2 regions of the Paenibacillus sp. GM2FR genome follow, and region 2 is predicted to be linked to the other one. Evidence: riboswitches for the same ligand, from Rfam matches in the RefSeq annotation. Region 2 holds a riboswitch; the other holds the start of a gene.

Region 1 (11,238 bases), on a different contig from region 2:
GGCCGATTTCTGGAGATGGTCGGTTCCATTGGGACCGGTTGTGAGTACCGTGATTGGATTGATGTGCGGGATTTTCATCGGCATGCTGGCAGCCGCATTGACGGAAGTGCTGAATGTATTGCCGATTCTGGCTAAGCGGCTCCGGTTGACGGGGTATTTGTTTGGTCTTCTAATGGCCATGGTGGCAGGCAAGGTAGCGGGCTCTCTGTTCGACTGGTTTGTTTACAGCAAGTGATAGTTATGGCTAGGAGGTAGGTTATGGACGAGAAAACAACACATAGCGGCGAACTGGAAACCGATATTCCGATCATTCCCCCGTCGGAGATCAAAGCGTTGGAGGAACAAGAGCTGAAGGAGAAGAGGGAGGCCGAAACCTCCAACAGCACTGAGGAATCCGTCATCTACTGGCAGCAAACGGACCATGTTCCCGCGAAGCTGAGTGATCTGAAAAAAGTGCTTAAGGAAGTTATCGGTCTTGGGGTTTCTTTTGATGTGGTATTCCGTGAAATGAACTTTGCCGGCAGAAATGCGGGGCTTCTCTTCTTAAACGGCTTCACGAATGATGCCATCGTGACGGATATATTGACAAGGCTGACGTACCTGACACCGCAGGATGTGAGCAACCAGGCACTTACCGAGATGATGACCCGCTATATTCCCCATGTCCAAGTGGAGCGGGATACAAGACTCAGCAAAGTGATTAACGAAGTGCTCTCCGGGATATGTGCGCTGTTTATTGAGGATGCACATTCCGCCATCTTGTTGGATACCCGTAAATATCCTGTGCGCGGGCTCGAAGAGCCTGCGGTGGAACGCGTCGTTCGCGGCGCAAGGGATGGTTTTACGGAGACACTCGTTACCAACGTGAACCTGGTGCGAAGACGGGTTCGTGATCCGGGACTGCACGTCGAGGTCATGAAGGTCGGAAGGCGGACGAGAACGGATGTGTGCCTGCTTTTCATTGATGACATCGTGGACCGAACTCAGGTTGAGGCGATTCGCAGGAAAATACAGGAAGTGGATTTAGAGGGGCTTCCTATCGGAGATAAGCAGCTCGAAGAAGCGATTGTGAACAAAGGTTGGCACCCTTTTCCGCTGGTCAGATATTCGGAACGGCCGGATGTAGTATCCTCGCATCTGCTCGAAGGCCGAATTGTTGTCATGGTAGATACTTCACCGAGCGTAATGATTATGCCAACCACGTTTTTGGATCTCTGTATGCATGCCGAGGAGAATCGCCAGACCCCGTTTATGGGGACTTATCTCCGCTGGATACGTTTTATAGGCATTTTTGCATCCATGTTCCTGCTCCCGCTGTGGATGCTGCTGGTTGTTCATCCTGAGCTGAAGCCGCCGGGTCTCGATATCATCGGTCCGCAGGAGAACGCTAAAATTCCGATTATCCTGCAGTTTATGATCGTTGAATTCGGTGTGGATTTGCTCCGTTTGGCTGCCGTGCATACGCCGACACCGCTAGCGTCGGCGATGGGGTTGATCGCTGCGATCTTGATCGGCGACATCGCGGTTAAGACCGGATTGTTTGTCAACGAGGTTGTCCTGTATATGGCGGTTGCGTCCATCGGGATGTACGCTACTCCGAGTTATGAGCTGGGACTTGCAAACCGGATGGTCAGGCTGCTCCTTCTGCTTGCAACAGCCCTGTTCGCGGTGAAGGGCTTTGTCATCGGGACGACGCTTCTGATTCTGCTCCTGACGACCCATCGTTCCTATAACTCGTCTTATTTGTGGCCGTTTATACCATTTAGTGCAAAAGCGATGGGTGAAATTTTATTCCGTAAACCGCTGCTCATGTCAAGAAGACGCCCGTCTATCAACAAAACGCGTGACAACACGAAAATGGGTTCTGAAATGAATCCGAGAGGCGAGCATTAACAATAACACAAATGTTGTGTTGAAAAATCCATTTTGATTACCTTCCGTTGTCTGCTATACTGTGAACAATTATTCGATTACCCTATTTTTGAATCAATGGATCGGAGGAATTGTAAGCATGTTTTTACACGGTACAAGCAAGATTAACGATCAGGGGCATTTGGAAATCGGCGGGTGTGACACATCCGATTTGAAAGCTCAATATGGAACACCTCTATATATTGTAGACGAGCAGTCGGTTCGTAATCGCTGCCGGGAATACATCGAGGCCTTCAAGGCGTCCGGCTTGAAGTTCCAAGTCGCGTATGCAAGTAAGGCGTTTTGCGTGATGGCCATGTGCCAATTGGCTGGCCAGGAAGGGATGTCGCTTGACGTCGTTTCCGACGGAGAGCTGTACACCGCACTTGAGGCCGGATTCCCGGCGGAACGGATTCATTTCCACGGAAATAATAAAACGCCGGAAGAGATTGAGATGGCGCTGGATGCGGAAATCGGCTGTTTTGTTGTCGATAACGTAGTTGAACTTCATATGCTGCAAGCGATTGCTGCCGAGAAGAACCGGAAGGTCAACATTTTGCTTCGCGTGACACCGGGTGTTGAGGCTCATACGCATGAGTATATCTCAACAGGCCAAACGGATTCGAAATTTGGCTTCGATATCGGCAACGGCTCAGCTTATGAAGCGGTGAAGCTTGCCGAAGCTCAAGCGAATATTCATCTGATGGGCATTCATTCCCATATCGGCTCCCAGATTTTTGAGGTGGAAGGCTTTCAGATGGCCGTTCAGCGCGTAGCTGAATTCGCGGCTTCCGTTAAAGAAGGCTTGGGGGTTGTCTTCAATGTTGTGAACCTGGGCGGTGGTTTCGGTATCCGTTACGTGGATGGAGATACGCCGCTTCAAGTATCCCAGTATGTAAAAGCGATCACGGATGCCGTGAAGACCCACTTTGCGGGCCTTGGTTCCGAACTTCCTGAAATATGGGTGGAACCGGGCCGGAGCATTGTTGGTGACGCAGGCACCACCCTTTACACGGTAGGAACAAGCAAGGATATTCCCGGAGTACGTAAATACGTTGCCGTAGACGGCGGAATGACGGATAACCCGCGTCCGGCGCTGTACGAGTCGAAATATGAAGCGTTGCTCGCGAACCGGGCTAATGAGAAGCCGGAAGAAACGGTATCCATTGCCGGCAAGTGCTGTGAGAGCGGAGATATGCTGATCTGGGACCTGGAGCTTCCGAAGGTAGCAACAGGCGATTTGCTGGCCGTATCCTGCACAGGGGCATACAACTATTCCATGGCTAGCAACTACAACCGGATCCGTAAACCTGCGGTCGTATTCGTGAAGGACGGACAAAGCAATCTGGTCGTACGCCGTGAGTCGCTTGCGGACATCGTCAGCCATGATGTCGTGCCGGCAAGTGTAACGAAAGAAACTGTAACGAGCTAAACGGATGTTTTACGCCTCTAATATCCAAGAGGGCCCGCCACTGCCTCCGGCAGCGGTCAGGGCTCTTTGGCTTGCCCAGGACTTGATATGGAATGTGTGAACGGGGGACAAGATCGCTTTGCTTCGGGGCTCAATTCATAGTAAACTATACAATGCATTGTAAAAAAATCGATTGAAGCGTTCTAATAACGGAAGGAGATAACACATATGGCTAAAAAAGCGAAGATCACATTAGAGAACGGCAAAGAGGTTGTGCTTGACCTGTTTGAGAATGATGCACCGAACACGGTAGCTAATTTTGAGAAATTGGCAAACTCCGGTTTTTATAACGGTCTTGTGTTCCACCGCGTAATCCCTGGGTTCGTGGCGCAAGGCGGTTGCCCACAGGGAACGGGAACCGGCGGTCCTGGCTATACAATTAACTGCGAGATCAACCCTAACAAGCATGAGCGTGGAAGCTTGGCCATGGCGCATGCCGGCCGCAACACGGGCGGAAGCCAGTTCTATGTTTGCTACGAGCCGCAGCCGCATTTGGACGGACAACATACGGTGTTCGGTAAAGTTGTAGAGGGCATGGAGTACGTGGATGCATTCAAAGGCCGCGACAAAATGGAAAAAGTAGAAGTATACGAAGCATAACAATCAGCTTCTGTTCAGGACAGGCTCACCCTTAAGGGTGAGCCTGTTTGATTATTCGGGGAGGGATTACGCAGGGTCAGGGAATAAATGGCGGAGCTCTTCCGGAACAGGCCTGCTTTTACGAGTAAGTACATCCATTGCCACACTGGTAACGGCAGCATCCGCGCAAAGCTCTCCCTGTTCGTTGTAAATCGTCTGAATCAGCACATAACTCGAACGACCGATAGATTTCGGTTCGGTCACGACGGTTAGCCTTTCGCCTTGGCCGCACTCCTTGCGGTAATTGATATTGATATTGACGGTAACGGTCTGGATCCCGAGCCGTTTCAACATATCATATTGAAGGTCTCCTGCTTCGTACCATTCCTCACGGCCCCACTCCAGATATTCCAGGTATTTGGCGTTATTTACATGTCCGTTGACGTCGATTTCCGTAGGACGGACGACAATGTCCAGCGAAGTTTTCATCGTAGCGCGCTCCTTTTTTAACTTTATCTTGCTCCCGTGTTTGCCCAACTTAAACTGTTCTCCCTTGGAGGAGAATTCTCCTTCTACTTCCAATACACATATTGGTATTAAGTTATAAACTTTAAAAAAGTTAGTTGTTTTTTCTTGCAATTTTCAAAAGGTGGTGATAAGATTCTTCATAAGATCAAACAATTTCATATGTTTAATCCTTCGGGGCAGGGTGAAATTCCCTACCGGCGGTGATGAACGCAGTGATTAAGCTTTAGAAAGCAGATGGCTGCGTCTTAGTCCGTGACCCGGATATGCGTGTGTTGTTGCACACCGTATGCGGTGGACCTGGTGAAATTCCGGGACCGACAGTATAGTCTGGATGGGAGAAGGAGTGAAAGACACATAAGCAATATGTGCTATTTGTGTCTATGCGCACAACGTGATATGCGTTATGTGCAGGTTTTCACATGCGGTTCAAGCCTGTACTTGCGATGATTGGATGTCGCCGGTAACGGATTTGAGTTGTTTGTTATAAGCAAAACCTGCATTCATGACGGTTATTTAGCGTGTCGATTATTAACTTCCATCAAGCTCTGTTAAGGATTCCCCCGAATCTTTGGCAGGGCTTTTTTATGTGAACGTTGGGAAAGGAGCATGTTTAGCATGGATATCGTCAACGATGAATTCTATATGTCACTTGCGCTGGACCTTGCTGAACGTGCTCAGGGTCAAACCGGGATTAATCCGGTTGTCGGCTGTGTCATAGTTAAGGATGGCGCGCTTGCAGGGGTAGGAACGCATTTGGAGCGTGGAACACCGCATGCTGAGGTTCATGCCCTGAATATGGCTGGCAGCAAAGCGGCGGGCAGTACGGTGTACGTGACACTGGAACCCTGCAGTCACTACGGTACAACGCCGCCTTGCAGCGAGAGGCTGATTGCCGAGGGTGTTCAGCGAGTGGTTGTTGCTTGCGAGGACCCCAATCCTCTGGTTGCGGGCAAAGGGATTCAAATGCTGCGTGCAGCGGGAATCCGGGTTGAGACCGGTGTCCTTAAGGAGCGTGCTCTTCGCTTGAACGAAACCTTCATTAAGTTCATTACGACGGGTCAGCCCTTCGTAACGTTAAAGACGGCCAGCACGCTGGACGGCAAAATCGCTTCGAAAACCGGCGATAGCAAGTGGATATCCAATGAAGAATCAAGAGCACTTGTGCATACGCTGCGTCATCGCCATCAAGGCATCATGGTAGGCGTGTCTACAGTTATCGCTGATAATCCGAGTCTGACGACGAGACTTGGCGTGGAAGGGCTGGATCCGGTTAGGATCATTGTGGATTCCAGCTTGCGAATCCCGCTCGACAGCCAGGTCGTGACAGACGGATTGGCGCCGACGTGGATTTTGACGACGGAGCAGGCGGATGAGACGAAGCGGACCGGGCTGGAAGAGCTGGGAGCCCAGGTTATCCCCTGCGGGCCAGGACCGCGTGTGGATCTGAAGGCTGCGATGGCGAAGCTGGGACAGATGGGGATTGCCTCCATTTTGCTGGAAGGTGGCGGCACGCTGAATGGCTCGATGTTGGAACAGAAGCTGGTGGATCGGCTCATCCAGTTTATCGCCCCTAAGATTATCGGAGGGTATGATGCGCCTGGAAATTACATGTTCAGTGGATACGAACAGATGGATCAAGCGATTATGCTGACAGGACTTGAGACGGAAAGACTGGGCGACAATATTTACGTCTCCGGGATTCCGGTCTGGAAATAAGGAGAAAGAAAGGAGGGAAGCCTGTGTTTACTGGATTGGTTGAGGAGATCGGCGAGATGAGGCGTATCGGACGGAAAGGCGAAGCCATGCTGCTCAGTATTTCCGCTAGCCGGATCATGGATGATTTAAAGCTGGGGGACAGCGTATCCGTTAACGGCGTCTGTTTGACAGCTACATCCATTGACAAAGGTATATTTACGGTAGACGTGATGCCGGAAACCTATAGAAATACCAATCTTAAGGAGCTGCAGCCAGGCGGAAAGGTAAATCTGGAACGGGCGATGGCGGCCGGAGGTAGATTTGGAGGCCATATCGTTCAGGGGCATGTGGATGGCGTGGGCGTCATACGGAGCGTACAGGCAGATCAGAATGCCGTGGTATACGAGATCGCGCCTGCGAATGGGGACGTATTCAAATATATCATTCCGAAAGGCTCCGTCACACTGGATGGAATCAGCTTGACCGTTGTCAAAACAACAGATTCCTCCTTTACGGTATCCATCATCCCCCACACGCTGGCGGAGACGGTGCTGGCTTATAAAAAAGCAGGCGATACGATTAATATCGAATGCGACATTTTAGGGAAATATGTAGATCACCTGCTGCATTACGGCTCACAAGGAGCAGGGAATCAAGGCGGGACAAAACCGGGAATCAGCAGGGATTATCTTGCGGAGCATGGATTTGCCTAAACCGGGTGCTTTATATGGTCTCCATGAGAAGAAGGAGGAGTAGCGATGGATGAGCGCTTTTCATTTCATACAATCGAAGAGGCGTTAACCGATTTGAAGGAAGGCAAGGTCGTCATTGTCGTAGATGATGAAGACCGTGAGAATGAGGGCGATTTTATCGCATTAGCAGATAAGGCAACCCCGGAGGTCATTAATTTTATGATCACCGAAGGCCGAGGTTTGGTATGTTTGCCCATGACGCAGACCAGAGCTCAGGAGCTCGACCTCAAACCGATGGTTGCCCAAAATACGGATTATCATGGAACGGCCTTTACGGTTTCCATTGATCATAAGGACACCACAACAGGCATATCTGCCTATGAACGGTCCATAACCGTCAAAGGTATACTGGATTCGAGTGCATCTGGCTCAGATTTCCGAAGACCCGGTCATATGTTCCCGCTGATCGCAAAAGATGGAGGCGTCCTGCGCCGGGCAGGACATACGGAAGCGGCTGTCGATCTTGCTAGATTGAGCGGCTCCTATCCGGCCGGCGTCATCTGTGAAGTGATCAAGGAAGACGGCACAATGGCCAGGCTGCCGGATCTCGTGGAGATTGCGAAGAAGCATGATCTGAAGCTGATTAGCATCAAGGATCTGATTCATTACCGCAATGACAAAGAAAAGCTTGTCCAGCGAGAGGTAGCTGTGCGGATGCCGACCGACTTTGGCGTGTTTCAGGCCGTTGCCTACACCAACGACGTGGACAATAAAGAGCATGTAGCCGTGGTAAAAGGGGAGATCGATGGAAATGAGCCTGTGCTCGTGCGCGTGCATTCCGAGTGCCTGACAGGAGACGTGTTTCACTCCCATCGCTGCGATTGCGGTCCCCAATTCGAGGCGGCACTCCGCCAAATCGATGAAGCGGGTAGAGGCGTTCTTCTCTACATGCGCCAGGAGGGGCGGGGCATCGGCTTAATCAACAAACTGAAAGCCTACAAGCTCCAGGAAGAGGGACTCGACACCGTGGACGCCAACCTGAAGCTCGGTTTTGCGGCGGATCTGCGTGATTACGGCATCGGAGCCCAGATCCTGAAGGATCTGGGGATCAGAAAGATCCGATTGCTGACAAACAATCCGCGCAAAATCAAAGGCCTTGAAGGTTATGGTCTTGAGGTTGTGGAGCGCGTTCCGATCCAGATGCCGGAGAACGAGGATAACACGGGCTACCTGCATACCAAGCAAGCCAAGCTCGGTCATATGCTGAAATTCAGCGATATCGAGCAAAACGAGAGCACCAACTAATCACCCAATAATAAAAGGTCAATCATGTGGTGAGGTTTGCCTCATGGAATGACCCAGCAAAGAGGACGGAATGCTGCTGGAGAAGCGGTAGCGGTCGCCTTTAACTCCTGATTTCTTTCCTCCAGAAAATAGATCATGAAATCAGGAGTAACAGCGATCGGAAGAACGGTTTGATTCGGCAGCGACTGAAATGCACAGCAATTACTATGATCACTGCAAGACCTTATATAAACTCCAAACCGAAAGGAAGTCATCCAACAATGGCAACAATATTTGAAGGTAAATTAGTATCCGAGGGTCTAAAGTACGGTATCGTCGTAGGTCGGTTCAACGAATTCATCACGAGCAAGCTGCTGAGCGGCGCACTGGACGCATTGAAGCGTCACGGCGCACAGGAGAACGAAGTCGATGTCGCATGGGTGCCGGGTGCGTTTGAAATCCCGCTCATTGCCCAAAAAATGGCAGAAAGCGGCAAATACGATGCCATCATCACCTTGGGAACCGTCATTCGCGGCTCCACCACGCATTATGATTATGTGTGCAACGAAGTGGCCAAGGGGGTATCCGCAATTAACCTGAAGACCGGTGTACCAACGATTTTCGGTGTCGTTACGACGGAGAATATCGAACAAGCCGTGGAACGTGCAGGAACGAAGGCCGGCAATAAAGGCTGGGATTCTGCCATGGCAGCCATCGAAATGGCGAACTTGACGAAAAGCCTAAAATAGTGCTTATTTAATGTAGTGCTCTTTTTTTGGAGCACTGCATTTTATTTTTTTGGCGGGAGGATTCACCGTGACCGTATTATATAAGCTGGAAACGTTTGAAGGACCGCTCGATCTGCTGCTGCATTTGATTGATAAAGCGGAAATCGACATCCAGGATATTCCCGTCAGCGAGATTACCGAACAATACATGGCCTATTTGCACAACATGCAGGAGCTGGAGCTGGAAATTACGAGCGAATTTCTGGTCATGGCTGCAACGCTGCTGTCTATAAAGAGCAAGTTATTGCTTCCGAAGCCTCCGGTTATCGAGATGGACGAGTTTGATTTTTATGAAGAGGATGACATGGATCCGAGAGCAGAGCTCATTGCCAAGCTGATCGAATACCGCAAGTACAAAGGCATCGCCCGCCATTTGCATGAGAAGGAATGGGAACGCAGTCTGATTTATTCCAAGGAAGCCGAAGATCTCACGCCTTACATGCCGGAAGTGGAAGAGAACCCGGTGCAGGGATTACATATTTCGGATTTGATCGCTGCTTTTCAAAAAGCGTTAAACAAAGCAGTCAAACGCACATCGTATGCCCGCATTCAGCGGGATGAAATATCGGTAAAGGACCGGATCCGTCAGGTCATGGATGCCCTGGAGGAGGTTGGGCCGGGAGGCAGGATCCTGTTCTCCAAGCTGCTTCACGAAGAGATGGTACGGCATGAAATCGTAGTCACCTTCCTGGCCATTTTGGAGCTGATGAAAATGAAGCAAATTTTGTGCTACCAAGAGAAGTTGTTTGAAGATATCGTCATGGAGTGGAGAGGGGAAGGACGCATTGATGGATTATCCGAAGCTGAAATCGATTATTGAGGGGCTTCTGTTCCTGTCGGGAGAAGAGGGCTTGTCGGTTAGGCAAATTGCTGAGATTACCGAGCAGTCGGATGGCCTGGTTGGCGAAGCGCTTGAAGATATGAAGGAAGAATGGGAGCGCCATGAGCGGGGGATTCAGATCGTACAGATTGCGGGGAGTTACAAAATCGCGACGCTGGCCGAGCACGCTCCGTATTTCGAGCGCCTGGCGTATTCGCCTTCTCGCTCATCCTTGTCGCAAGCCGCACTCGAAACACTCTCCATCGTTGCCTATCGGCAACCGATTACGCGCGTAGAGATTGAAGACATCCGCGGCGTCAAGTCCGAACGGGCTATTCATACGCTGGTAAGCAAAGGATTGATCGAGGAAGTCGGACGCGCCGAGGCGATTGGCAGACCGATTTTGTATGGAACGACCAAGTCCTTCCTGGAATATTTCGGGCTTGCCAACATCAAGGATTTGCCGGAGCCGTCGCAATTTGAGGATAACGATAATTTAGAAGAGGAAACGCAGCTGTTGTTTGATAAGCTTGACGGTCGTCAGCTTACGTTCGATGATGTAGAGGAAAGTTAGCCATTATACACACGAAAGATTGGAATAGAATCCTGGGCGTGGAGGAATCCACCGTCCGGGATTTTTTTATGCCGCTTGCGAAAGTTTGAAATCAAGGACTTAGAACAGTTTCGCATCATTTGGAGGTGCTTTTGCCATACTAAGCCAAGCGGATAACATTTTACTAAGTACGTCTTGGGGGTTACTTCGTGAGGGTATGGATCTTTCTGGCGGTCGGTTTGGTCGTTCTCCTCATCATATTGCTGGTCGTTGTGTTGTGCTCCAAGGTAACGATTAAGCTGGATGTGGTTCTAAAAAAAGATGAATATAAAGCATTAGCGGAAATCAAAATGATCTTCGGCTTGATTAAGCGCAAATATGCAGTCCCTTTTCACCTGGCGAACGGTGGGATCGAGTTTAAGAAGGAAACCGTTCCTGGAGACGGAGAACAGGGAAATACACACGATTCAAAAGAGGAAAAGGCTTCGAGCAGAACGATCAAATTTAAGGATTACGGGCGAGCTGTGCTTTCAACAAAAGGTTTCAAAAAATGGGTGAGGCAGACGATGGCGGCCGTTCATCTCATGGATGTGCGCTGGTCCACCCGAATTGCTTTGGAGCATGCGGCTGATACGGCGGTAGCGACCGGGCTGCTGCATGGCATAAAGCATACGCTTCTTGGATGGATATCGTATCGCCTGATCATGGAAGAGCTGCCTCGAATCGATGTAGTGCCGATCTTTAACGGTCCACCGCAAATTTCCACAGAGCTTAACTGCATAGCGAAAATCTCCTGCGGAAAAGCTATGTATGCTGGACTGGTACTTATAGTTCGCGTGTTAAAGGTGAAAGGAGGAATTAGATCATGGCAGAACACCCTATTCAAGGCTTGATGCAAACGGCTATGGAAAACATCA
Region 2 (11,238 bases):
GGCCGTCTCATAGATGACCGGATTGTACAGCAGCAATATTTTCTCGAACCCTACCGCCAGGAACGCTCCCATATTCAGAATCAGCAGCGTCACAATTGTCGGGAGGATGCCCGGAATCGTGACAAACAGCGTTTGCTTCCATCGGTTGGCCCCGTCAATCCTGGCCGCCTCGTACAGGGATTCATCAATCGTCGTTAACGCGGCCAGATACAGAATCGCGCCCCAGCCCATGCCCTGCCAGATTTCCGAAGAGATATAAATCGTCCGGAACCACTCGGCCCGCTGCATGAAATTGATTCGCTCTCCGTTAAAAAGCTCCAGCAGCGAGTTAACGGAGCCATTGACCGACGTTAATTGCAGGATCATCCCGGCAACGATAACGATGGACAGAAAGTGCGGGAGATAAGAAGCCGTCTGGACGAATTTCTTGAATCGCTTGCTCTTCACCTCATTCAGCAGCAGTGCAAAGATGATGGGGACCGGGAACGTAAAGAGCAGGGATAACGCACCGAGCAGCAGGGTGTTCTTGAACACATTCCAGAACGCAGGGTCATGGATAAACATGTTGAAATAATGCACTCCTACCCATTTCTCCCCATAGATACTGCCTCCGGGCATAAATCGCCGGAAAGCAATCACATTGCCAATCATCGGTCCGTATTTAAAAATGAGCAGGTACATCACCGGTAATATCAATAGGGAATACAACTGCCAATCCTTCCGGACGAGGACAGCAACGGTTTTAAGTCTGGGTGGTTTCTTGGCCGCTTTCACGGCTGGCAAGGAATGATTTGCAACTTTTGGCTCCATCAACGTTATTCACTCCAATCCGTACGACCTCTTCTCACACCTCTTCATTCTTGGAATACGGCCGTGTTTCATGATCCACTTTCATTCAATAAACCCAGGAAATCGCTTTCATTTATTGTGGCTATAGGCAGGCTGTAACCGTTACGGCAGGGTAATGTCCCGCCTTTATTAATCCCCCCTCCAATATTAAGCGCTTACAATGTTCGTTTAAAAAATAGACTCCCGTATCTTGAACGTTAGACTAACAAAGTGATCCAGCTGCTTCTCTCACCTATGTAGAGAGTCATATTTCACCATACTAGTATAACTAGTATGGTAGTTGGTTTTATTTTAATGGACGTTTTCCACAATTTCAATACATTTTTCTCTCATTTATAAAATTCCCATCCCAAGCCTCAAAAAAAAGCCGAGAGGGCATTCAGGCTTTGGCCTACTGCTCTCACGGCTTTCGGATTCCTTTCCTACTGAGGTATTTCATCATGCATAAAGGGCAGAAGTCTTCGCTTCTGCCCCTTGAGGTTTCCCCCTGCCACCTCTATATTTACTTCAGCTCCGTCACGTTGCCGTCAATGCTGATGCTTTTGATGTCCATATCTCCCAGAAAAACGAGGTTATTCTTGCTGTCCAAATTATACAGCCACTGAAACCCGCTCTTTGTCGTACTGGTCGAACTAACACGAAGCATCATTTCGGATCCGTCCGCAGCGATCACCTTAACCTCCGGCGTATATTCCGGTAGTTTATCCAGCTCACCGTCGGTACGCTTGCCTTCGATAGCCACACCGATGGAAGAAACACTAATGGTGCTGAGAGATAGTGCCTCCTCATTCTCATTAATCGCCAGATTCAGGCTTTGCTCTCTTTGCTTGCCAGGAGAAATGGTGAATTGAACATCCCATGGCCCTTCAACAGCTTGGGTGTCGTCCGCCGCTGTGATTTGATCGGCTGTGATCCGTGCTTTTAGCCCGTCGAGATCATTCGCCGCATCCATCTCAAATACGCCGACAAGCTTTTTGTTATCGTCAAGAAGCTGCTGTCCCACCATATAACTCACATCATGTTCCATTTTCAACTCAAGTCCGGGTATCGAAACACCCGCGGGGAATGGCGTACCATCCTCTTTCGTAAAGCTGACCACCAAATAACCGCTGTTGCCGACATAAACTCCTTCTTCAACATTCATGGTCACCCCGGATACAGTATCCGTTCCTTGTATAGGTGATCGTTCATCTTCCGCGATGGACGCAGATTGACCGAAGAACTGCTTCAAGCTATCCATATATTGGCTCGCAAAAGCCGTCGTGCTAAGTATCATGATCATCGCGGCAGCGATAACGATACTGGCTTTATATTTTTTTACTTTCCTGTTTTTATACACCTTAGGTTCCTCCTCTTGAATCTTGCTCATCGCATTGCTCTTGATTCGTTCCATATCGATCCTCTGCGTCAACTCGCGTTCCTCTTCCTCCGTAAGGAGGAGATCCTCCAGCTCCTGATTGTCGATATTGGCCATAATATCTACAATTCGCCGCTTCACTTGCATCCATCCCCTTTCGCTATCGATTTGAAGCTTCATTTCTATAGACACGGTCCATATAGAAAATCCTACGGGCTCTCGGTTTCATAATGAATGCGCAGTCTGTCCCTTGCCCGGCGGATCCGGGCGGTGACGGCTTTCTCCTGCATATTCAGCCTGCTTGCAATATCGCGGACTTTCTCCAAATAGAAGTACCTGCGGATGAAGATTTCACGATCCGGTTCGCCCATCCCCTGCACCATGCCGCTTATCGTTTCCTTCTCCTGACGGAGAATAGCCAATGCCTCCGCAGAGGGACAAAATACGGCATCATCCTCCAATTCGGATTCAATGACCCGCTGTCTTTTGCGCAAGGCATTCAAGGTATGATTACGCGCGGATATGGCCAGATAAGGCTTAAGACTATCTCCGCGCAGGATGATTTTGTGCCCGTCTGTCCACAGCTTAACGAGGACATCACCGGCTATTTCCTCCACATCGTAGGAATTAAACCGCCCGCCTGCCACCTTAGCGACCACCGCGGCTATGTAGCGTGAATAGCGGTCAACCAATGCTTCAAAACATCGCGGATCTTTCTTCGCAAGCCCATCCAGCAACGTTCGATCCTCCATGGATCCTCCCCCCTTAATAACCGTCTCCTCTGGTTGAACCAAGCCATAGATCAGGCGCTACTATATAAGACACCTATAATTTCGAAAACCCTACACATCTTTCGAAAAAATGATCCTTTCGCCAGGCAGGCCCATTGGAATAACTTTGTAACGACAAAAAAAACCGATCCAATTCGGATCGGCTTTTCTGCAAGCACTAATGAAATTACTGTAATTGTGGAGAAGCTTCCGATTGCTGTCTGGATATGATAAACAGCACGATCCAGATCAGCAGGAATCCCAGAAGCTGAGGACCTGTCACGATTTGCTGGAATACAATCCAGTTGATGAGCACGCCAACCATAGGAAAACTCAATTCCGCAAGTGTTGCCACAGAGGCTTTGGTCGTGGTTAATCCTTTATAATAAACCAGCAGGCTCAGGAGACCGGGCAGCAATGCCTGGCCGATCAGGTTCAGCGATACCAAGGCAAATGCCCCGGTATTCCAGGCTGGCATATTCCATGTTGCCCCCTCGCTCCATGTAATGACGGTCAGGAGCGGCAGTGCCAGCACGAAACGCAGTGAGGTTACCGTCTCGTATTTCAGTTTGCCTACCATCAGGCGCCCCATGACGGTTGAACCGCCCCACAGCGCTGCTGCGCCTAAGGACAAGAGGCTGCCAACTTGAATAAACTCGTTCCAATGCCCAATCGGCAAGGTTAAACCGAAGGTCAGTAAATACGTGCCCGCCAAAGCGATGCTGAGCAGAATCCCGAAATGGCGCGGAAGCTTCTCTTTCAGAAGCAAGCTGGCCAGAATGATGGCAAACAGCGGCTGCAGCTTCTGAAGCAGCAGGACGGCATTCAGATTGCCGCTCGACAGCCCCATCGTAAACAATACGGTAGCCAATGCCGAGCCGCCCCAGGATATAAACAGCAGCGCGCCGACATGATTCCAGCCAAGGCCTTTTAGTTCCTCGCGGTTCTTCCACAATACAGGGATTGCGATCAGAGAAATGATGATATGTTCCAGCAAAACGATCTGAGCCGAAGTCAGATTTTTAAGCAGAATGACCCGGAATAACGGGTCCACGCCCCACAGGGCGGCTCCCAATACGACGAGCCAAAACCCTCCTTTAAAACGTCGACTTGCCTGTGCGTCGGAACCAAAGGGTTTCACCTTGACTCCAGTATTCATATTACTCATCTTGCCCTCTCCTGTCTTGAATACGGAGGTCTTACTAGCAGAAAGCCCCCGTCATCGACATATGTCGACGTTACGGGGGCTGATCAAATAAGCCTGCGCCCGAATGGAAAATTTCGCATCCACGGCAAACTCATCTTTGATCTTCTCCCATCCGGACTTTACCGTCGGCCTTGGATTTGCACCAAGTCAGTCGCTGCATACTTGTTCGTGCCAGCATGCAGCGAGTCGCGGGCTGAGTTTCGTTCACGCCGGAACGAACCATCACCGCCGGTTAGGAATTTCACCTTACCCCGAAGATCCATATTCATGTTTTATTTTCTCATGCAATATTCTGATTGACCGATAATTCCTATAAGCTTAGTTGATGTATTGAAATTATAGCATGAATCCTTTCATGTAAATACATCTATTTTCAAAATAATTGAAATTAGACTGGAATACAATGAAAAATCTCACGTTCAACCAAGACTTACTGAGAATTATACAGCAAGTATCAATTTGTTACCAGTATGTTTTTCTGCCATTTTCATTTTAGGTTATATCAAATACCTTGTAGTTAGAACGGGTACCGACCACCCCAGCTTGAAGGCAGAGCAGATCAAGGGCGTCCTTGGTGTTACGGCCCATTCCTCCGCCTGCCCGAGGCAACGACAACGATAGGTTTGATGAACTGGCGGCAGATTCACTCTCGTACTGCTTCGTCTCGCTTAATAACATTTTGCTTCCATCCGGCCGAACCATATACTGACGCAAATAACCGCCTTCCCTTACGGTTATCAGCTTTCCCTTGCCCTCTTCTTCCTTCGTGCTCTTCTGGAGCAGCTGTTCAAATCCTCCTTGGGCTGATTCAGCGTTCAACCGTTTTACAGGACTCCAGTATGTATATGCAGACTCAATGCGCATGAACTCACATCCTTCTCAATCGTTATTCTATCACTTACAGATATTATCGGGTACCAGAGCACTTCGCTTTAATCGCTCGCCATTTACATTGGTATAAAAAACGCCCTTAAGGTTTTAGCAACCTTAAGGACGGTCTTTTACTTCTAATGGATTCCTGTTTCGCTTAGTTCATAAACTTCAATGCAGCCAAAGTACGTTTCAGAACAAGTGCCGCTTGGGCGCGGGTAACCGAATCGAGTGCTCCGAAATGACCATGATTGTCGCCCTGCACGATGCCTTGCTCCGTAAGACCGGCTACATGGGGAGCCGCCCAGGCAGGGATGGATGCCTGATCCTTGAATCCGGTAGCGGCATTTGCACCCTGATTCGGCAGGTCTGTCGGACTTACCGCCTCCATAGCACGGGTGATCATCACAGCCATTTCTGCCCGCGTCATGCCTGCATTTGGCGAGAAGTCACCGCCGGTGCCACCCTCGACCAAGCCGTAACGCGACGCTGCGCCGATCTCGCCGGCATACGCGGCGTCATCCTGGACATCCTTGAATGCTCCGCTCTCGATGATTGGACTAAGTCCCATTGCGCGGACCAGCATAGCCGTAAACTCGGCGCGTGTGATCACCTTGCCCGGTGCATACGAGTTAGCGTTGACTCCGTTCACGAGCAGCTTGGAGGCCATGGATTCAATTTCCGCTTTCGCCCAGTGGCCGTTCAGATCCGTAAAGGTTTTCTTGTACTGCAGGAGTGCATAAATGGCGTTTCCGGCATGCTTCACTTCGATGGCCGGTTTACCGTTCCATGTCGTCGCGGCAGCCGGTACAAATCGGAAGGTTCCCGCTTCTGCGTCATAGATTACAGCAGTGACCGAATTCGGAGCTTTCCCTGCCGGCAGCGGCAGGATACGGCTGATGACACGCTTCCCGAAATCCTTCAGTTCTTGCTCTGCGCCTGGTGCTCCAACCGCTACGCCAAACTGAAGCGCTCCATTCGCTGCCATCGAGGCACCCATGGAAGCTGCCTTGCTTGTCATAGCATCCACCACCCTGCTGCCAACCGGGGTCATGGATATTTTCACTTGGATGCTGCCGGAGCCCTGCGCCGGCTCCAAAGCCTCATCCAAATGTAGAGCCGTTATCGGAAGACGGAAGGCACCAATTGCAGTCTCCAGCACCAGGGTCGCATTCGAATTCCGCTCCATGGCCTGCTTCAGACCTGCTGCCGAAAGGGATAGCTCGGCGGCACGGTTCAACTCCGGAGCCCGAATAATCAGTTCCTGCTGCCCGTTCGCAGACAATCCGGCAACTGCCTTCTGCCATGCCTCTTCCTTCACCGTAATGTGGTCCACAGCTCCGCTTGCAGCGCCTATCATCAGATCCTTGCCTGTCATTACGTTTGGCAATGATGTGTCTCCGCCCGAGGAAGGAGGGTTAGGCTGAGATACCGGCGGTGTTACAGAACCGCCTCCCGAACCACCTGATCCTGAACCTGATCCCGGTGAGGAGCCGTCGCCAGGATTCGCCGGTTTCTTCTGCTCCGTAATTCTTCCCTCCACCTTCGGCGAAACCTTTCCGCCCAGCTTGGTCACATATTCCATGAAGATTTCATAATCCGGATAACCCAGATCCTCGTTATATTTCCCTTCGGCAATCGCTTCGGCAAAGGATTTATATCCGTCTCCGCCCTTGGCCACAAAGCTGTTTGTTGCCATCCGGTACGATTCGGTCAATACCAAAGGTTTGTAGCTTCCATCCTTCATAATCTGTACATCGAACACTTTATCACCAGCCGGGGCGTTTGGATCCCATTTAAATTTCATCCCGGCGATTTGCGGGAATTTTCCTGGCAGATCCGCCAATTTGGCACCGCTAATTCCGTTTTCCAGTCCGTCTTTCAGCTGCTGTCCTGTGACGTCCATGACAAAGAGCGTATTTCCAAAAGGCATCACCGTACGCAGCTCGCCCATCGTGATTTCACCTTCATCAATGGCTGCGCGAATACCTCCTCCATTGGTGAGAGCAATATCGGCGTTTTTGAGCTCTTTGGCTTTTGCCAGCATGCCATCCGCAATCAGATTGCCCAGGTTTGTCTCCGTGGAGCGGACATTCTCGCGTTTTCCATCAAGCGCCACTCCTGCAGTACCGATAACCTGCTTCATTAGCTCTTCCAATTCCGCTTTATAAGGAGCCAGCATATTTTTAGCCTGCGTGTCTTCCGCGACCGTATGGTCTACCGGAATCAGCTTGCCGCCGAGTTCGCCGTCTCCGACGAGAACATTGCCTTCCTTGTCAAACTGCAAGTCGACCCGGCCGAGATATTTCCCCCATTCATTCGCTTGCACGATGACGGTTGGTGTACCGTGTTCATTGTCCGTCACCACTTCCGGTGCATTGAGCGTTGTGTGGGTATGGCCTCCAACAATGAAGTCGATGCCTTCAACTGCTTCGGCAAGCGCCTGATCTTTGGCGTACCCAAGATGCGACAGACCGATGATGATGTTTAGCCCTTCCTGCTCCATCGCCTTTACGGTTGCACGAGCTGAGGTCACCGCTTCACGGAATACCACATCTTTACCCGGGCTCGACGTCTCTGCCGTATCCTCGGTCGTTAATCCGAATACCCCGACCTTTTGACCGTCCACCAGAAGCGTGACGTAAGGATAAACCCCGTTATTTGCCGTCGTCTTTGGCTGATCGGTATCGATCAACTCCGGCTTACGAATCAGGTGCGAAATGTTAGCATCCTGACTCAGATCCACATTCGCGCTGACAAGCGGGAATTGCGCCTTGCTCACAAAATTTGCAAGCGTCTTGGTGCCTTGATCGAATTCGTGATTACCGAACGTCATCGCGTCATAACCCATATAGTTCATGAAGGCCAGATCGGCCAATCCAAACCATTTGGTAAAATACAGATCGCCTGAGAAGACATCCCCTGCATCCAGCAGCAGGCTGTTTCCGCCCTCGCTGCGGACCTGTTTAACCAATGCAGCCCTTCTGGCCACTTCAGCCAGATGTGCATGCGTATCGTTGGTATGCATAACCGTTAATTTCCATGGCTCTCCTTCCGACGAACCATCCGTTACCTTAACCTGTACTACCGCCGACCCATAACCATCCTTGCTCAAGACGGTGATCACGGCCTCACCTGCGGAGACTGGCGTGACCAGACCGGTTGGATCCACGGAAGCCACCATTTCATTGGAGGAACTCCAAGTCAGCTCGGTTGAGCCGCCTTGGATCGGCTCCACGATTGCCTGCAATAGTTCCTGTGCGCCGCCTGGACTCAGTTTCAGCGATGTCTTGTCCAGCGTAATTTTGGTTACCTGGAGCTCCAGCAGGGCCACCGTCCCACTGACCTCATTAGCGACCAGCAGCAGCGGCCGTCCTGTCTTGCTGTCCGCGGCCGGAATAAAGTCCAATCCCTCCGGCCCGGAATCCGACTCAATTCCGCCGTTAAAATCCCGTGTATTGATGTAGTTCAGAAACGCAGGGTCGGATGGATTCGTTACATCATACGTCATAACCCCGCCAATGCGTTCTAAGCCGACAAAAGCCAGCGTCTTCTGTCCTACCTTACCTACCGTCACATATTCGGGTTCTGGACCTTTCTTGGCGCTGCGGCTGTCCAGATCGGTTTTATCATTGCTGGCATTGAAATGATTCGGTAAGCGCTCGGCCGTAATCTTCTCAAAATCACTGCCACTGTCGTACACCTGGGACATGTCGGCTGCATCCCATATGGAGAATGAACGACCTCCGTACAGATACAGTCCCTCATTGCCCATATCGCTGGCAACTTCAACCTTGTCGTAGGCGGTTCCCTTGTCTGCTAGAAATTGAGCAGCCGGAGACAACGGATCCAGATTAGGCTTCATTTTGCCAACGTTACTTTCATTGCTTCGCTCATCCCAGCCTGTTGCATCGCCTTCGTTCGCAGACAGAATATACTGCTGTCCGTTCACGCTGTAGGTCGCGATTCCGTCCGGCATATACATTCCGTAAAAAGGAACGTTCTCAAACTTGATTTGTCCGTCCTTCAGAAGGTCGAGCTGATTCTCCGGTTGATTGAAGTCCTTATACCCGAGTCCCTTGACCGATTGAATACGCTTCGCGGCGATATCGACCACGGCGACTGCATTATTCTCCTGCAAAGCAACGTAAGCCGTCAACTCGTCCTCGGACAAGGAGATGTATTCGGGCTCCAGATCATGAACAGCATCACCCTTAGTTCCGGTGCTGCGAATTTGCCCGTCCGCTTCCACAGGTCCGCGAATATGCACCTGATCGTCAATGATCGACGGGTCATCAAACTTCAAATGACTTACTTCGCCTGATAAGGTGTCGATAATCGTAATGCTTCCTTCTGGATCAGGAGCGATCTCCGTACGAGGCTCGCCTTCATCCGCTGTCAGGATATAACGGCCATCGGACGTATACTTGACCATATCCGGCTGAATGCCGGTTTCATAAGATCTGATCAAGCCACCGTCATAGTCGAGTACCAGAACCTTGCCTGCTTTTGCATGATCCTGCTCCTGCACAGCGACCACAACCTGCTTCGTCTTGGTGTTGATATCCACGCTGGTGAGGTCCCCATACAGAAAACCGCCCGTGCTTGCCAACGCTTCCACATCGATCTGCTTATCCTTCAGCAAGCTGCCGTCAGCGTCAAGAGACACGATTTCGAGACTTGCCGGCTGGGTTGAACCATTGACTAGATAGAGCTTCCCGTTATCTTTGTTGTATTTTACAATTTCCGCAACGCCGCCATCCTTATTGGAGGTACCTACGGAATAATGCCCGATCATTTTCATGGCCAGCTTGTCAGCCACCGGATCAGTGCGTTTTCCCAATACTTGCAATTTCACAAGTGACTGAGCCGTTGCAGGTACGGCTGCACTATCTTGTACCGTTACCTCAACCGTATATTCGCCCTCTTGTCCAGCAGCAGGCGTGCCCGTAATGGATCCTGTATCGGATGTAATATCCAAGCCTGCCGGTAAACCCGTTGCCGAGAAGGTATACGGTGCTTGTCCGCCATATACATCAACGGTTACTGTATATGTTTCTTCTGCATGCGCATCCGGAAGGATCTTATCGGTAATGCCGAAATCAACGGCAGCGATAGCTGTGTCTTGCGATGCTGTCTCCATGCTGGCCGTCTGAAGTATCTCTTGTCCCTCTTCAGCCATCACGGTGCCTGCCGAAAATAGGGAGGCCATCGTGATTTCCGCCGCCATCAACAGCGAGACTACTTTCATGCTTTTATGCTTCAACTCCATATCCCCTCTTCTATCCTTATTTAATTTCAAGTGTAAGGAAGAAGTGTTAACGCATCCTCAATAAAGCTCGCGGTTTGTGTAAAATGGACGCCAAACAGCAAAAAAGCCGCGACAGCCATGCCGGGCTTCTATAAGCGGCAGCTGTATACTAGCTGCCTGCCAACCTTGAAATCACCTTCATATGTATTGTGATACTCCACTTATCAGAACAAGTACCAGCATCCTCATCGCCTTTAATCAATGATTCCAAAATGCCTCATTGTTGCTATGCTGATCAAAATAACCCAACGTATGAACAGGATGGCCCACATGATCAAAAAGCCCTGAATCAACCGCTCAACCATCCATTCAACCTTGTTATTGGAAGTATATCTCCGTCTCGGCTTCAAAAACCAATGAGTTAACCCTTTAAAGACACCCAATACGATAAACGCGATTCTCACCCGTTTGACACTCCCTCCTCTCAGTGATGTAATTCCCCAAAATTGGTTGTCATTTAATATGATCTTATCACTCATTTTGGGATATTTCACCAATGACTTGGAGTGATTAAAAAACGCGATACGGGATCATCCCCGCACCGCGTCTTTTGACTTTCTTATATCTGTTTACTCCGCCTGGTAACGCTCATAAGCGGCCTGGTAAACCTCCATGTATCGGTCCAGTCCCATCTTGTTGAGTGTATTCACATACTCATCCCATTGGCTGAACGAGGCCGAGCCGTTCACGAATTTCGCTTCCATTTCCTTAACGTAATCCTCAATATCTTTACCGATCGAGGACATGACGTCCGTCTCTTCCAATGTAAAGTTAAAATTGTAAAGAATCTCTTTTACAGCATACGGCTTTGCTTTTTCGGCAGCGGCCATTGCGTTAGGGCGTGTCTCCGAGGCTTTGAACCATTGCTCCCGCA

What was found. Region 2 has a riboswitch for FMN ahead of PAEVO_RS27365 (DMT family transporter). Riboswitches for the same ligand answer to the same signal wherever they lie in the genome.
Region 1: linked by a shared signal. The riboswitch ahead of ribD (bifunctional diaminohydroxyphosphoribosylaminopyrimidine deaminase/5-amino-6-(5-phosphoribosylamino)uracil reductase RibD) and the one ahead of PAEVO_RS27365 (DMT family transporter) in region 2 are both predicted to bind FMN.

What each region holds. Positions count from the first base shown of each region.
Region 1 covers NZ_MKZM01000008.1:700,362-711,599, forward strand. Annotated here, with positions in the region: gene PAEVO_RS03375 (stage V sporulation protein AB) at 1-235, shown strand, start outside; gene PAEVO_RS03380 (spore germination protein) at 259-1,893, shown strand; gene lysA (diaminopimelate decarboxylase) at 2,012-3,343, shown strand; gene PAEVO_RS03390 (peptidylprolyl isomerase) at 3,551-3,982, shown strand; gene PAEVO_RS03395 (acyl-CoA thioesterase) at 4,049-4,450, opposite strand; FMN riboswitch at 4,653-4,836, shown strand; gene ribD (bifunctional diaminohydroxyphosphoribosylaminopyrimidine deaminase/5-amino-6-(5-phosphoribosylamino)uracil reductase RibD) at 5,105-6,205, shown strand; gene ribE (riboflavin synthase) at 6,229-6,897, shown strand; gene PAEVO_RS03410 (bifunctional 3,4-dihydroxy-2-butanone-4-phosphate synthase/GTP cyclohydrolase II) at 6,943-8,181, shown strand; gene ribH (6,7-dimethyl-8-ribityllumazine synthase) at 8,442-8,909, shown strand; gene PAEVO_RS03420 (segregation and condensation protein A) at 8,977-9,768, shown strand; gene scpB (SMC-Scp complex subunit ScpB) at 9,737-10,342, shown strand; gene PAEVO_RS03430 (DUF2953 domain-containing protein) at 10,531-11,214, shown strand; gene ytfJ (GerW family sporulation protein) at 11,187-11,238, shown strand, end outside.
Region 2 covers NZ_MKZM01000010.1:515,656-526,893, reverse strand. Annotated here, with positions in the region: gene PAEVO_RS27380 (ABC transporter permease) at 1-810, opposite strand, end outside; gene PAEVO_RS27375 (hypothetical protein) at 1,352-2,398, opposite strand; gene PAEVO_RS27370 (sigma-70 family RNA polymerase sigma factor) at 2,416-2,958, opposite strand; gene PAEVO_RS27365 (DMT family transporter) at 3,164-4,144, opposite strand; FMN riboswitch at 4,280-4,446, opposite strand; gene PAEVO_RS27360 (hypothetical protein) at 4,676-5,047, opposite strand; gene PAEVO_RS27355 (choice-of-anchor I family protein) at 5,211-10,325, opposite strand; gene PAEVO_RS27350 (hypothetical protein) at 10,559-10,768, opposite strand; gene PAEVO_RS27345 (extracellular solute-binding protein) at 10,934-11,238, opposite strand, start outside.